Regions from separate parts of the Vibrio limimangrovi genome, predicted to be linked through region 3. Evidence: predicted binding sites of a transcription regulator. Region 3 holds the regulator's gene; each other region holds the start of a gene.
What was found. The regulator PurR, encoded in region 3, represses purine synthesis genes. The targets are predictions, from matches to a motif close to TNANGNAAACGTTTNCNTNA.

Region 1: a site for PurR is predicted at 2,555-2,574, ahead of purL (phosphoribosylformylglycinamidine synthase). Genes of this name have one in related genera too.
Region 2: a site for PurR is predicted at 1,818-1,837, ahead of folD (bifunctional methylenetetrahydrofolate dehydrogenase/methenyltetrahydrofolate cyclohydrolase FolD). Genes of this name have one in related genera too.

The regions. Positions count from the first base shown of each region.
Region 1 is NZ_JBSUGF010000016.1:70,797-76,249, forward strand. It holds gene purL (phosphoribosylformylglycinamidine synthase) at 1-2,414, opposite strand, end outside; gene mltF (membrane-bound lytic murein transglycosylase MltF) at 2,978-4,669, shown strand; gene tadA (tRNA adenosine(34) deaminase TadA) at 5,372-5,453, opposite strand, start outside.
Region 2 is NZ_JBSUGF010000009.1:129,315-134,767, forward strand. It holds gene ACWYU8_RS14190 (NupC/NupG family nucleoside CNT transporter) at 1-810, shown strand, start outside; gene folD (bifunctional methylenetetrahydrofolate dehydrogenase/methenyltetrahydrofolate cyclohydrolase FolD) at 886-1,746, opposite strand; tRNA gene ACWYU8_RS14200 (tRNA-Arg) at 1,952-2,028, shown strand; gene ACWYU8_RS14205 (2,3-dihydro-2,3-dihydroxybenzoate dehydrogenase) at 2,084-2,875, opposite strand; gene ACWYU8_RS14210 (hypothetical protein) at 2,977-4,074, shown strand; gene ACWYU8_RS14215 (isochorismate synthase) at 4,411-5,453, shown strand, end outside.
Region 3 is NZ_JBSUGF010000010.1:110,176-115,628, reverse strand. It holds gene torD (molecular chaperone TorD) at 1-414, shown strand, start outside; gene purR (HTH-type transcriptional repressor PurR) at 847-1,851, shown strand; cyclic di-GMP riboswitch class I at 2,118-2,206, shown strand; gene ACWYU8_RS14940 (TfoX/Sxy family DNA transformation protein) at 2,323-2,913, shown strand; gene ACWYU8_RS14935 (TVP38/TMEM64 family protein) at 3,090-3,770, shown strand; gene ACWYU8_RS14930 (alpha/beta fold hydrolase) at 3,942-4,745, opposite strand; gene glgA (glycogen synthase GlgA) at 4,871-5,453, opposite strand, start outside.

The DNA.
Region 1 (5,453 bases), on a different contig from region 3:
AAAGCTGTGATTACTAGTGATAGCGGTGAAGTGACTTCTTTGCTCTCACCATTCTCTTCCCATTTGGTCTTCATCGACATTGAGTCTTTACCAACAGGGATAGTCAGACCAAGTGCAGGGCATAGCTCTTCACCGACTGCTTTCACCGCTTCGTAAAGACCGGCATCTTCACCTGGGTGACCAGCTGGAGACATCCAGTTCGCAGACAGCTTAATACGTTTAATATCACCGATGTCGGTTGCAGCGATGTTAGTCAGAGACTCACCGACTGCCAGACGAGCAGATGCGCCGAAGTCTAATAGAGCAACCGGAGTACGCTCACCCATTGACATCGCTTCACCGTGGTATGTGTCGTAACTTGCAGCCGTAACCGCACAGTTAGCCACAGGGACCTGCCAAGGACCAACCATCTGGTCACGAGCAACCAAACCCGTTACCGAGCGATCACCGATAGTAATCAGGAACGTTTTCTCAGCTACAGTAGGAAGACGAAGTACGCGATCTGCCGCTTCGTTGATTTCGATACCATCGCGTGCAATCGCCGGGCTATCTACTTTCAGTGTCGTTGCTTCACGGTGCATCTTCGGTGTTTTACCAAGCAAGATATCCATTGGCATATCAATTGGTGTGTTATCGAAGTGAGAGTCTTCCAGAGTCAGATGACGTTCTTCTGTTGCAACACCAACTACTGCGTATGGTGCACGTTCACGCTTACAGATTGCATCAAATGCTTCCATATGCTCTGGCGCAACCGCAAGAACATAACGTTCCTGAGATTCGTTACACCAGATTTCCAGTGGGCTCATGCTCAATTCATCATTTGGTACATCACGTAGCTGGAACTTACCGCCACGCTCGCCGTCGTCACAAAGCTCAGGAAGTGCGTTAGAGATACCACCCGCGCCCACATCGTGGATAAATGCGATTGGGTTATCTGCACCTAGCTGCCAACAACGGTCGATAACTTCCTGACAACGACGCTCCATCTCTGGGTTTTCACGTTGTACTGAAGCAAAGTCCAGATCTTCTGCTGACTGGCCAGATGCCATTGAAGACGCAGCACCACCACCAAGACCGATATTCATTGCCGGACCGCCAAGTACGATTAGGCTCGCACCAACTGGGATCTCTTTCTTCTGAACGTGTTCGTCACGAATGTTACCCATACCACCAGCAATCATGATTGGCTTGTGGTAACCACGCACTTCTTCACCAGCGTGTGAAGTCACTTTTTCTTCGTAAGTACGGAAGTAACCTAGTAGGTTTGGACGACCAAATTCGTTGTTGAATGCTGCGCCGCCTAGTGGACCTTCTAGCATGATATCTAATGCGTTTACGATACGACCAGGTTTACCGAAGTCGGTTTCCCATGGCTGTTCAAAGCCAGGAATACGTAAGTTAGACGTTGTGAAACCAACCAGACCCGCTTTTGGTTTACCACCGATACCGGTCGCACCTTCATCACGAATTTCACCACCAGAACCGGTTGATGCACCTGGCCATGGAGAAATCGCTGTTGGGTGGTTGTGCGTCTCAACCTTCATCAAGATGTGCGCATCTTCATGGTGGTAAGTGTATTGACGTGTTTTCGGATCAGGGAAGAAACGACCTACTTTAGAACCTGTCATTACCGCTGCGTTATCTTTGTACGCAGACAGAACGTGGTCCGGAGTCGTTTCAAACGTATTTTTGATCATCTTAAACAGAGACTTCTCTTGGTCTACGCCATCGATAGTCCAGTCTGCATTAAAGATTTTATGGCGACAGTGCTCTGAGTTCGCCTGAGCAAACATCATCAGCTCAATGTCGTTTGGATTACGACCTAGCTTAGTGAAGTTCTCCACCAAGTAATCAATTTCATCTTCTGCTAGCGCTAAACCAAGTGAAACGTTGGCTTCTTCAAGTGCAAGACGACCACCAGCCAAGACATCAACGTGTGCCACTGGAGCAGGCTCAGCAACGGTAAACAGAGCAGAAGCCGCTTCAAATTCAGTGAATACCGTTTCCATCATGCGGTCATGGATAAGGGCTTTTACTACGTCAACTTGCTCTTGAGACAGTTCAGACGAAACTTCAACATAGTACGCCGTACCACGCTCAAGACGCTTAACTTTAGTCAAGCCACAGTTTTTAGCGATATCGGTAGATTTAGAAGACCATGGTGAAATAGTGCCAGGACGAGGCGTAACAAGAAGTAGAAGACCTTCAGGCTCGTGCTCTTCGATCGTTGGGCCGTAAGTCAGCAACTTTTCTAGCTTTTCTAACTCTTGGTCATCAAGGTCAGATTTTAGATCCGCAAAGTGCATAAACTCGGCGTATATGCCGGTTACAGGCAGATCTTGTTCACGACAAAGTTCCAATAGTTTATTAACACGGAACTCAGAAAGAGCTGGGGAGCCACGCAAAATTCTCATGTGCTTAGGTCTCTTATGCAATTGATTAAGGTGATATTGGAATAAATTCATACAGTTAGCTACAAAAGCTCGAACTTATGCCGATTCCACCTCTCCTTTGCGAGCGCATTATATAGTAATTGTTTTTGTGATGTAACACCAAAAGCAACCGTTTGCGTCAATTTTTTCATCAAATTTGAATTATACCCAAATAACCTCAAGGTGCTTGGTTCAGCGAGAATGACTTGGCTGGCAGACGCGGCAACGATTTGAAGTTTTAGTGGTTCTAAATCAAAAATCGTTAACAAAGTATGCAAGCCAAGGCAACTCTCCCTTCGGGAGCGTGTCACTGAAACAATTTCAGCGTCAAATAACTTGGAAAGAGCTGGCTATTACGCTGCGTTATCTTCCTTGAACTTGAGTCAGTGACAGCGCTCTGAATCCTGCACCTTGAAGTCATTTGGGTATATCACCAAAATGTCGATAAAACACGCAATGTCGCACTCAATCGGTGCGATTCACTTTGCCCCACCACTTCGCTTTGATATAAAGGTGATTAGAAATTTTCCGAGAAGTACCAATTAATGCAAATTAGCCAGTTCAACCGACTTAAGCGCAGCGTCCTACTTTTCGCTTCTGTGCTCCTACTTTCTGCCTGCCAAATCGAGTCGGCTCCTAAAAGTGAATTCCAAAAAATCCAAGAGCGTGGCGTTCTTCGCGTTGGCACACTTAACAACCAACTCTCTTACTACATCGGTCCTGATGGCCCTGCGGGACTGGATTACGAACTTGCACGTAAGTTCGCCGAAGAGCTAGGTGTAAAGCTTGAGATCAAACCAGCGTTTAGACAAGCTGATCTTTTCCCTGCTCTTAAAAAAGGCGATATTGATATTATCGCAACGGGCTTGAACCAGACTTCTCAAGCGATAAAACGTTTTCGACCTGGGCCTGCCTATTACTATGTCAGCCAACAAGTTGTCTACAAAAAGGGGCACTTCCGACCACGTAATATCGAACGCTTAATTAAGTATCAAGCAACGCAAGGTGACGATACGGAACAAGAGGTACCTGTCGGCACGGGTACTCTGCAAATCGTCGAACAATCTCAATATGTTCCAACACTGACGTCATTAAAGAAACAGTACCCAGAACTACAATTTGAAATCATCGGAGATGCTGACACGAGGGATTTATTGAGAAAAGTCTCCACCGGAGAACTGCGCTTTACGGTGACCGATTCCGTTGAGTTATCTCTGGCTCAGCGACTCTATCCAGACTTAGCGTTAGCCTTCGAGTTAACAGAAGATCAACCCGTATCCTGGTTTACTCGCCGTTCAGAAGACGAAAGCTTATATGGAATGTTGATCGAGTTCTTCGGCAACATTAAACAGTCAGGTGATCTCGCCTTGCTTGAAGAGAAATACATCGGCCATATTGAAGCCTTCGATTATGTTGACACTCGCGCTTTCATTCGTGCTCTTGACGATAAATTACCTAAGTGGTCTCCTCTGTTCCAGAAATACAGTGAAGAGTTTGACTGGCGTTTAATCGCCGCTCTGGCTTATCAAGAGTCTCATTGGAAACCAAGAGCAAAATCGCCTACTGGTGTTCGGGGAATGATGATGCTGACTCTTCCTACCGCAAAAAGTGTCGGTGTCAACAATCGCCTGGATCCTGAGCAATCGGTTCGTGGCGGTGTGGAGTATCTGCGTCGTATCGTTGCTCGGGTTCCCGATACCATCAATGAACACGAGAAAATTTGGTTTGCGCTTGCCTCTTACAACATCGGTTATGGGCATATGCTGGATGCACGGAGACTGACGAAAGCGCAAGGTGGAGATCCAAATGCGTGGGCCGATGTGAAAGACAGACTGCCTTTACTGCGTCAAAAACGTTACTACAGCCAAACACGCTATGGTTATGCCCGTGGTGATGAGGCTCGTAACTATGTGGAAAATATTCGACGGTACTATCAGTCTATTATTGGCCACGTGAGCCAAAGTCCAGCGGTAGACGATGACACCGATGACTTGCAGGTTATCCCCCCGCTGAATCCGGATATCATCATCTCAGGTGCGGTAGAGAGTGTTGCAGCTGAGGTTTCCGGTGCTGTTGAAAGCGTAGAAAACTTAGACGTAGAAAACCTAGAAACAGATGAAGCCGTTTCAGGCTCAGTTGAGACGGTCACCGAAGAAATTTCCAGTGCTTCCGACAGCACAGCGGAAGAAGAGTCAGAAACAGAAACAGAAACAGAAACAGAAAACATCGTAGACTAGCGAACAAAAAATGACGAGTAACACGCTCGTCATTTTTTGTTGAGTCTAAGAAAAAACTTCACTAAAATCGACGGTTCCGAGTCAGGTCAACATAATAACGTACGTGCAAACAAACTTTATTGACCAACACCATAACCTGCTAATATTTAAGATTTTATTTGGATATATCGAATATGGAAGACTCGGTTGGTTACCCTCTCCCGATTAAATGTAACTCTGATCATTAGCCTGTCATCTAATGAATGTTAACTAATCTGAGATCGGGATCTGAACGTCGTAACGATTTAACGCAAAATTGGTTACGCTCGGCCTTCTGTCAGTCATATTATTTTCCACGTAAAACGAAGACGTATCAACCAATAGCTAGCTAAGCGCTATTATGTTGATAAGTATGACTTTTAGCTCAAAAATATGGGACTGACAAGCTTGGTTCATCGACGTTTAGAATAATAAGGCGCTGCAACATGCAGCTTCTTAAAGAGGGATGTTCGTAGTCTTGTCTACTAGAGGTTTCGAATATGAGAAGACGTAAAGTGCAGTCGAAGCGCTTAAATAAAACCGTGGCTGCAATTCGCCGTAAACGCAAACTAACGTGCATGAAAAAGAAGATCAGTTCGCGTCATCGTGTTTTCGTTCACTTAGTGAATCACTGAGAACTTGAAGCAAACATCTACCAATACGTAGATGTTTGCTGAAATTCACCTACTCGCTTCGATTTTCCTGCCCACTCTGCAACACTTTTTCTGCCTGTTTCTTGGCTTTAATTTCTTTACGGCGTCGCTTA
Region 2 (5,453 bases), on a different contig from region 3:
TCTGTATCTGCGACGGCAAATATCTTCGTCGGCACAATTGAAGCACCTTTGATGGTCAAGCCTTACCTAAAGCACATGACGGATTCACAGTTCTTTGCGGTAATGACTGGCGGTTTGGCGTCTGTTGCTGGTGGTACGCTAGTTGGCTATGCGTCGTTGGGGGTTGATTTAAACTTCCTTATCGCTGCGGCATTTATGTCAGCGCCAGCTGGTCTGTTGATGGCCAAAATCTTAATGCCGGAAGATGCAGAAATAACTGAAACTATAGATATCAGCCAAGTTGATATCCCACGTGCAACAAACGTAGTGGAAGCGCTGGCTGATGGTGCAATGGCTGGTGTTCGAATTGCAGTGGCGGTAGGTGGTACCTTGCTGGCGTTTATTAGTGTCATCGCATTGCTAAACGGCATCCTAGGTTGGTTTGGTGATGTCATCGGAACGCCATTGAGCTTCGAATTAATCTTAGGTTACGTGTTTGCGCCAGTTGCATGGTTAATTGGTGTGCCATGGGCAGAAGCGAATACTGCAGGTTCATTGATTGGTAATAAGATCGTCGTAAACGAGTTTGTTGCCTTTATCCAACTAACGGAAGTGAAAACTCAATTAAGTGCTCATTCACAAGCGATTGTGACTTTTGCTCTGTGTGGTTTTGCCAATATCTCAAGTATGGCAATGCTTATTGGGGGTTTAGGATCACTGGTACCAGAGAAGCGTACTTTTGTTTCTAAACATGGATTCCGCGCGATTATTGCCGGTGTCATGGCCAACTTAATGAGTGCTTCGATTGCAGGCGTGATTTTAAGTCTGTAAACACGAATATTTCATTCGCTCTAATAGAAAAAGGCTCCTTGGTCAGGAGCCTTTTTCGAATCTAAAAGCCGTTAATTACTTGTCGGTATGGAACTGTTCACAAGCCAGCATCGTATTTTCAATCAGGCTAGCTACAGTCATTGGGCCAACGCCTCCAGGTACTGGAGTAATGAAGCTCGCGCTTTCACGTGCTTTATCGTATTCCACGTCACCAACCAGCTTGCCGGAGTCCAGACGGTTGATACCTACATCGACAACCACTGCGCCTTTCTTGATCCATTCTCCAGGAATGAAGTTTGGTTTACCTACTGCGACGATAACGATGTCCGCTTGACGAACGTAGCTCTCTAAGTCTTTAGTGAAGCGGTGACAAGTCGTGGTGGTACAGCCTGCCAGCAGTAACTCAAGCGTCATCGGGCGACCAACGATGTTTGACGCGCCTACAACAACGGCGTGTTTACCACGTAGTGCGATGTTGTAACGATCAAGCAGAGTAATGATGCCTTTTGGCGTACAAGAGCGGAGCTTAGGGATACGCTGAGCAAGACGACCAACGTTGTAAGGGTGGAAGCCATCAACATCTTTTTCTGGGTCAATTCGCTCGAGCACGTGTGTGCTATCAATACCAGCAGGAAGAGGAAGCTGAACCAAAATACCGTCAATTTCATTGTCATTATTTAATTGATCGACAAGCGCTAGCAACTCTTCTTCTGTTGTTGATGCAGGAAGGTCAAAAGACTTGGAAACAAAACCCACTTCTTCACAAGCGCGGCGCTTACTGCCAACATAAACCTGAGAAGCAGGGTCTTCCCCAACGAGAACAACTGCTAGACCAGGTGCACGTAATCCAGCTTCAACGCGAGCTTTTACACGTGCTGCAACTTCAGAACGAACCGTTTGGGAAATGAGAGTCCCATCTATATTTTGAGCAGTCATGACTTTCCTTTATAAATTTAGAAGGCAAATAAATCTGCCGCGCATTGTCGCAGAATTTCTTTTTAACATCCATACGCAAACGTTTGCCCTGAGGTGTTTTTGAGCATCTAATCCTTCAGTGTCCTTTTTTTAGGCATTCAGATCAGAATGTTACTAAAAGCCGTTGATTTACCCATTTTAACTCGTATAATCCTTTCCCTGTAGCGCGCCCTTAGCTCAGCTGGATAGAGCACGTCCCTTCTAAGGATGTGGTCATTGGTTCGAATCCAATAGGGCGTGCCATTTTTCAAAAGCCCCGATAGCTCGATGAGTTGTCGGGGCTTTGTCGTTTATGAGGCTAGAAAGTAGCGCCGCCGTCGACTCGCAAATCATGCATGGTAATGTGGCCTGATTTGTCGCTGAGTAGAAACTCGATCGCATTCGTGATGTCTTGGGTTTCGGCGATTTTATTCAGCGGGATGCCAAGACGGTGAGATTTCAGGTTGCCGCGAATCGTTTCTCTTTCCCCATAAGACTCATTCCACATCTGTTCCTGCATAGGAGTTCTGGTTGAACCCGGACTGACAATATTACAGCGAATACCATGTTCCGCCAGTTCTAATCCCAAACACTGCATCCACATGTGAAGCCCGGCTTTGGATGTGCAGTAAGCTGACATATTGCTTCTTGGTGTGTCGGCGGCATTTGAACCTACGGCTACGATTGAGCCTCTTTTCCCGTTTTTGACTAGCAGCTTGGCGATTTGTTGGGTTAATAGAAGAGTGCCTTTGAGGTTCACATCGAGAGTTGTGTTTAGTGCTTCTAACGACAGGTCAAAAATAGAGTCGAGGTGCAAGGTACCTGCACAACTTGCAACGTATTCAGGGATAAGTTTGTTATTCTCTAATCGTTGGCAGGCAGATTGGATTGCTTGAGTATCAGTCAAATCAAAAGCCAGCAGCGTAATGCGTTGTTGCTGCTCTTTAGGAAGAGACTGTGTCAGGTTCATTAATGACTTTTCAGTCACATCACTGGCAATCACATGTGCCCCTTGCGCTAATAAACTTTTCGCGCATGCGAGACCAATCCCTTGACCAGCCCCGGTCACCAGGCACAGCTTGTCGCTGAATTCTGAGAGTTTTTCACTCATATAAACATCCTTTTCGTGATACAGATATCAAATTCAATTTATGCAAATGATAATTATTTTTGTTATCGTTGTCACCTTGTTAACTAGGAATTGGTTAGGTTATGAGTAAATTAGGGCGAAAAATAAAGCCGTGGCTGTTAAGCGTAGGGTTGGTGAGTTTAGCTGGCTGTGAGTATTTTCCTCACTATACCAAAGTGGATTTGCCACAGCAGAAAGTGGCGCAAGTCGTTGAACAGGCGAAACAGGCAGATGATGCCATTATGCAGGCATTTGCAACGCATAACTTAGTTGCGATAGGAGACTATCACTGGAACGACGCATTTGTTCGATATGCTACTGAGCTGGTTTCTAAACCAGAATTCTCTGAGCAGGTGAGCCACATTGTTGTAGAGTTTGGTAATGCCAAGTATCAATCTGTTTTAGATGACTATTTGGCGGGCGGAGATGTGAGTGAAGAACAATTGAACTCTGTCCTCAGAGGTTCTCTTTACTTTATGGCATGGATGCCAGATGAGTACCGCGACTTTTTCAGGACGATAAAAAAGCGTAATCAAGATCTGCCAGACAGTAAGAAAATCCGTGTTCATCTAGCGGAAGCCCCTTTTGATTGGGAAGAACTGCAAGATGTAAAGGTCTGGAAGCAAGCAGCAACGCATAAGACTGACCATTTCTATCAAGTTGCAGCTGAGAGAATCAAAAACAATGAAAAAGCCCTGATGATTTTTGGCGCGTTTCACTTGGTAAATGCACCGAAAGAATATGTTCAGAAAACGCAGCAGACAGACTGGCCGCTGGCAACGCGTTTACAGCAAGCCTTCCCAGGCAGTACTTATTTGATTTGGCCTATGACTGACCCAGAAGTGGTAAAGACCTTCAACAAAGTGAAAACACCAGCTTTACTGGAGGTGCAACAAGGGCCAATGCAAAGACTTAGATTGATCGACATACTGCCAAAAGCTCGCTACAAATTGGCTGCGATGGACGATATGGATGCACAGGTTGGTGAGCTTTTTGATGCGTTTCTTTATCTGGGTGAGAACGAGCGAACAATGGTCTTGCCCCGTGACGTGATAGCTGATCGAGAATGGGTTGAAGAGATGCAACGACGCGTTGATATCATCGGAGGCAAAATGCAGCAGAACTTTAATGAGCTTCGTGAACTGAGTGATGAACAGTATGGCTTTAGCAACAAGGGCTAGAGCTAAGCTATCGTTCTTAAAAATATCGTTCTTAAAAATATAGTACTTACATAAATCGTCCTTACATAAAATGGCTGAGCGGTGACTGCTTCAGCCATTTTTATTTCCTTCTTCTATCTAGAATCTCTACTTCTAAACGCTTTTCTTTGCTCACTGAAATGGAACAAATCTCTAATTTGTAAAAGTGTGAATGATAATGGTTATTAAATGCATTTGATCAATTGTAACAGTGTGTGTACTCTTACCTTTCAATTGAGAGGGATTCTCATTTGTAATCCCATGTTAAATACAGTTTGAGAGATGATTATGCTTCGTAACTCAATGGGGAGCAGCACTATGCTCACAGAGTTTCTCAACGCACATACGGATGACGCTTCGTTTTTCTTCAGCTCACCCACTGTGACGTTACTTACACAAGGCATTGCTGCAGAATTTTCCCAACAAGTCAGGTTTTCAGAATTAGACACTTGTATCAGCCAATTAATTGAATCGGTTAAGAAAGACGAAAACGATAATCCTATAGCCGTTGGTGTTATTCCGTTTTCTGAGCACAACCCAGTCCATTTCATCGTGCCTGAACGTCTGTGTACGACATCACCGATTCGACCGGATAAAGTGGTCGATCTGGATGGTTCTAATCAGTGTTTTCCAACTTCTATTCAGCCCATTCCAACACCTGACGAATACATGCATAGTGTTGAGCAGGCAGCGAGTTCTTGTTCTCGAAAGGATGTGGACTTGGAAAAGGTTGTCCTTTCCCGCACGATGCAAGTCGACACGGAGCAAGAAATAGACAGAGCGCGATTCCTTAAAATGCTTCTAAAGCAAAACCCGGGCGGCTATACCTTCTCAACCCGATTGGGTGGAGAAAGTGGTGACACGTATTTGATGGGATCAAGCCCTGAGCTTCTGGTCTCCCGCAAAGGGCCTCACGTGTGCTCAAATCCATTAGCAGGTTCGCGCAGGCGTAGTGACAACGAGACGATGAATCAGCAACAAGGCGAGCTGATGATGGAGAGCAGTAAAGACCTTCATGAGCATGCTGTCGTTGTGGATGCAGTTGAGAAAGCACTGCAGCCTTGGTGTCACAATCTTTATGTGCCAATGGTGCCATCTGTTATCGAAACGAAAGCCATGCTGCACCTTTCAACCCGAATTGAAGGAACGATTTCAGAGTCCACCACCAGTGTCCTCAAGCTTGCCAGTGCGCTTCACCCAACGCCTGCGGTATGTGGCTATCCCACAGTTCAGGCTTACGACTTCATCGGTAAAGTGGAACCTTTTGATCGCGGTTACTTTACTGGCTTAGTCGGTTGGGTAGATGCTCGTGGCAACGGAGAGTGGGTTGTTGTGATTCGCTGTGCAGAAGTAGAAAAACA
Region 3 (5,453 bases):
GACTTTTGTGAACTGTTCTTAAAAACAGAAAAGTATGGGGCTCCGCCTTATGCTTCCCTGTACATTTGCGAAACAGGTTTACTGAATAACAAATCAACACAAGAGATGGAGAAGTTGATGGCTGATTTCGGCGTACCAATTGACGATAAGCTTAACGAACCTGCCGATCACTTAGCCGTAGAACTCGATTTTTTAGGCAGCATGATTATCCGTTCCAATGAGCTCGAACAAGAAAAACATATGGAACAAGCCTTCTCAAATCAGAATGATTTCATCGAACGTCAACTCTTATCTTGGCTGCCACAATTTGCAGCAAAATGTCAGCAAATGGATGATTTCGGTTTCTACGCAAGCGTCGCGCAACTATTAGTTGCATTTTGCAAACTAGACAGCGCTTACCTTCTTGGTGAATAATTGCCACCAATGATTGGGAGCCTATTTTCGCGCTCCCCAATTTTTATTCGTTTGCCCTTCATTGAGTCCCATTGCTTGCTTTTTTAGCAATCAAAATGTGACATAAAAGACACAAATCTGCTGCTGAAGTCATTGCCAGCCAACCCACATAGGGCTAAAATGTGAACGCAAACGATTAAATATGATTTTTATGTAAACCGCTGAAATAAAGCGGTTTTTGTGTTTTCTTACTAGGTTGACGTTCTCTTCTTCGCTCAGAGAAAGACGATAATATTCATCAACCGTATTGCTACAGACCTTCTACCGTTTTCGGAGCTGTCACTGCGAAACAGATTCAGCGTACACGTTTATGCGGCACTAAGTTTACAAAAGGCACTCAGTAAAAGGTTTTATACTCCAAGGTATATTAGTAGCTCGATACAGGACACCTTTATGGCCACTATAAAAGACGTTGCTCGATTAGCCGGCGTTTCTACTACTACAGTTTCGCACGTCATCAACAAGACGCGTTTTGTTGCAGAAGCAACTCAAGAAAAAGTAATGAAAGCAGTTGATGAGCTCAATTACGCACCGAGCGCAGTTGCTCGTAGCTTGAAATGTAACTCAACTCGTACCATCGGAATGTTGGTAACTCAATCGACTAACCTATTCTTCTCAGAAGTTATCGATGGTGTTGAAAGCTACTGTTATCGTCAAGGTTACACTCTGATCCTATGTAATACCGGTGGTATCTACGAAAAGCAACGCGATTACATTCGAATGCTGGCTGAAAAGCGTGTGGATGGGATTTTAGTGATGTGTTCAGACCTGACGGAAGAACTAAAAGAGATGCTTGACCGTCATTCTGATATTCCAAAAGTGGTCATGGATTGGGGCCCTGAGAGCTCACAAGCCGACAAGATCATGGATAACTCAGAAGAAGGCGGCTACATCGCAACTAAGTATCTGATTGACAACGGTCATACTGATATTGCCTGCTTAAGTGGTCACTTCGAAAAACTCGCGTGCCAAGAGCGCATTATGGGCTTCCGCCGAGCAATGGCAGAAGCGAATATACCCGTAAACGAAGATTGGATTCTTGAAGGTAACTTTGAATGTGATACCGCGGTTCTGGTTGCTGACAAAATTACCGCAATGAAAAAGCGTCCTACCGCAGTATTCTGTTTCAACGACACAATGGCTTTGGGCTTAATGAGTCGTTTACAACAAAATGGCATTAAGATCCCGGACGATGTTTCCGTGGTTGGTTATGACAATATCGAATTGGCAGAATACTTTTCTCCGCCACTTACGACCATTCACCAACCGAAACGCCGTGTTGGTAAAAATGCATTCGAAATTTTACTTGAACGCATTAAAGACAAAGAGCACGAGAAGCGCATTTTCGAAATGCAGCCAGAACTGGTCGTTCGTAATACAGTGAAAAAGCTCAATTAATTGGCAACAAGCGCTCTCCGGAGCGCTTATTTTTTGTCTCAACATAAGCCTTTTACTCAATAACGCTACGACTAAAAGTTAAATGTTTGGTAAGTTGCTGTTTTAGCTGCGTGTAGTCCTTTTCTCACACCCATACCTCTCGTTGAAAAACCTTTGCCCAAGATATGAACACCAAGACATAATCTTGATTAATTTTCCTGAACTAACATCACACTTCATTCGCTAGAATGTGATGTTAATTCAAGAGACAAAGTATTCTCGACAGGTCACGCACAGGGCAAACCATCCGAAAGGGTGGGACGCAAAGCTTCCGGCCTGAACCATTTGATTAATGGAAGGTAGCGGGGTTACCGATGGCAAATATACATATGATGAGTTTACCCTTTAATGACATTGTTCCTGTATGTATTTGCTAACCTCTCGGACCTGACTTTTGGTGGCGTAATGTTAATTACACCGAGATAACACATCATGGATAAACCGATACTCAAAGATTCTATGAAGCTATTTGAGGCACTTGGTACAATCAAGTCGCGCTCAATGTTTGGTGGCTTTGGACTTTTCGCTGATGAGACGATGTTTGCACTGGTTGTGAATGATCAACTTCACATCCGAGCAGACCAACAAACTTCATCTAACTTCGAGACGCAAGGACTCAAACCCTACGTATATAAAAAGCGTGGGTTTCCGGTCGTTACTAAATACTACGCGATTTCCAATGATTTATGGGAATCAAGTGAGCGTTTGATAGAAGTAGCGCAGCAGTCGTTAGCACAGGCCAAATTAGAAAAAAAGCAACAAGCCAGTACTAAGCCGAACAGATTGAAAGACTTGCCCAACCTGAGGCTGGCTACCGAGCGAATGCTAAAGAAGGCGGGTATTGAATCAGTAGAGCAGTTAGAACAGAAAGGCGCTCTAAGCGCCTATAAAGCGATACGTGACTCACATTCTGCAAAGGTAAGCATTGAGCTGCTTTGGGCCTTAGAGGGCGCAATTAACGGCACTCATTGGAGCGTCGTTCCCCAGTCTCGCCGAGAAGAGTTGAAAAATGCGCTTTCTTAACAGCTTTTCTGATATTAGTTTTAAAACCGCAGCTTAGTCTGCGGTTTTTTTTGAAATTTTTTTAGACCTTAACCTGTCTATTAGTCTGTAAAACATACAATAGTTAGCAGGTCCCTTTCCTCCCAAATGGTACCTGTTAACGTTTTAGAGAAAAGTAACCCAACTGGAGTACGATTATGAACAGAAAACTCATTTTTGGGTTAATACTGCTCTTAACGGTCATTCTTTTAGCCGTTAACTTTGGTCAGAACTTAACATTAGAAAACGCTAAATCTCAACAAGAGGCACTGAATGCCTATATCGAACAAAATTTTATTATTGCAACGACCCTCTATTTCTTGGCTTACATCGCTGTCGCAGCGTTCTCTATTCCCGGTGCAGCAGTCGTTACTCTATTAGGTGCTGCTCTATTCGGTTTTTGGATAAGCTTAGTTTTGGTTTCGTTTGCCAGTACCATAGGCGCAACCCTTGCTTTCCTGAGTAGCCGATACCTATTAAGAGACTGGGTACAAACCAAGTTCGGGAAAAAGCTCACAGCTATCAACCAAGGTGTTGGAAACGATGGCTCGTCCTATCTGCTTTCATTACGTTTGATTCCCGTCTTTCCTTTTTTCCTGATCAATTTATTGATGGGATTAACTCCGATGAACGTTGGCCGTTTTTATCTCACGAGCCAAATCGGTATGCTCCCAGGGACGGCCGTCTATCTCAATGCAGGGACACAATTGGCCAATATCGAAAGCTTGTCAGATATCGTCTCACCTGGTGTGTTAGCTTCATTTGCTTTGCTGGGACTGTTTCCTATCATTGCCAAATGGGTGATGAAGAAAGTAAGACCAAAGGCTCTAGGTAGTTAAGGGGATAGGCCCTGGATCCTAGATCCTAGGATTGCTCGCTGGAACTGCGGTGCTTTGATTAAACGTTGGTATTTGTTGTATGGGGATACAGAGCGCTTCGCTTACAGAAAACTGAGTACAGAAAGAGAGCTCCCCCTAGGGCCTAAAACCTAGGACCTAGAACCTTATAGATTAAACAACTAAACTTTGTTGCTTGATGAACTCAATCGAGTGCTGATTGAAGTCTTCCGGACGTTCTACATTACAAACATGACCGCAATTTGGGATTTCGAGCAATACACTCAGTTTATGTGCCGCAACCATCTCTTTCACTGGCTGGATGAACATATAATCCCTGTCCCCCATCAGGTAGAGCGTTGGAATTTCTAATTCCCGGTCTTTAAAGTACTTCATCAACGGGTTCACATCTGACGCCAAAATAAACCAGCGCTTAAACTCTTTTTGGCAAAGCTTTTTAGCTTCTCGAATAAACAAGTGACGAGACTCTCGTTGATTACGCTGTGGCATCACGATATAGGCGAACAGTTTATACAGCCACATGTACGGCAAGATATGTTTGCCAAAGTTACCCAGCTTTACCAGAATTTGTGAGCGAATGTTGAGACGAGTCACCGCCCCACCCAATACCATTGAATTAACCCGCTCAGACGCCAACTCTGCAATATTTCGCACGATGATCGTGCCTAACGACATCCCGACAAAGTGAGCCGATTGGATTTTCAGATGATCCAATACTTTTAAAATGTCTTGTGTAACTTCAGTAAACGTATAACGACTCGTCATCAGCTCTTTTAACAACTGATTTGACTTGCCGTGTCCTCGCAAATCAATCAACAACAAATTAAAGTGCTGCTTATAAGCTTTAATTTGCTTAAACCAAATCGAAGAACTGCCACCAGCACCATGCACAAAAACGACCCACTCGTTACTGGTAGGGTGCAAATAGGTTTTATGGAAAAGTAGTGGCTGAGTCATATACCAAAGTAAAAAACAAGTTTATCAATTGAGTGAGGTAATCCTACCACACTCCGCCCACTCTAGATAACTAAGGCACCTTTACCGGTGCCTTTTGTTACAATTTTAGGTTAGCTTAAATGGCATCAATGCGGAATAAACAGCTTTAACGCTGAGTGGTAAAGCTGCAAATATTCTTCCGCGGCCTTTCGCCAGCAGAAGTCTTGCTGCATCGCATGGAGCTGCACTCGCTTCAGTTCAGCGTTATCTTGAATATAAAGCAGTAGAGACCTGAGCATAGCTAACAGCAACGCTTGCGGTGTTGGCTCATAGAAGACAAACCCCGTAGCATTAGAAGGGTCAGAATCATAGTCATTGACGCTGTCTTTCAGGCCTCCTACACCGCGCACAATAGGCAAGGTGCCATAAGCCATACTATAGATTTGATTTAAACCACATGGTTCAAATTCAGAAGGCATCAAAAAGAAATCGGACCCAGCCTCAACTAAGTGAGCTAGCTCGTTATCATAAGCTTCAACAAAGACAAATTTGTTAGGGTACTCAGCCGCAACATCACGCACCTGAGCAGCCAGAGAAGGATCTCCCGTTCCGACCAAAACAAGTTGTACATCGTGTTTGAGGAAATCCGCCAATGCAGGCAGCAAATAATGCAGCCCTTTTTGCATAGTAAGACGACAAACCATACCAAACATCGCACAATCTGATTCA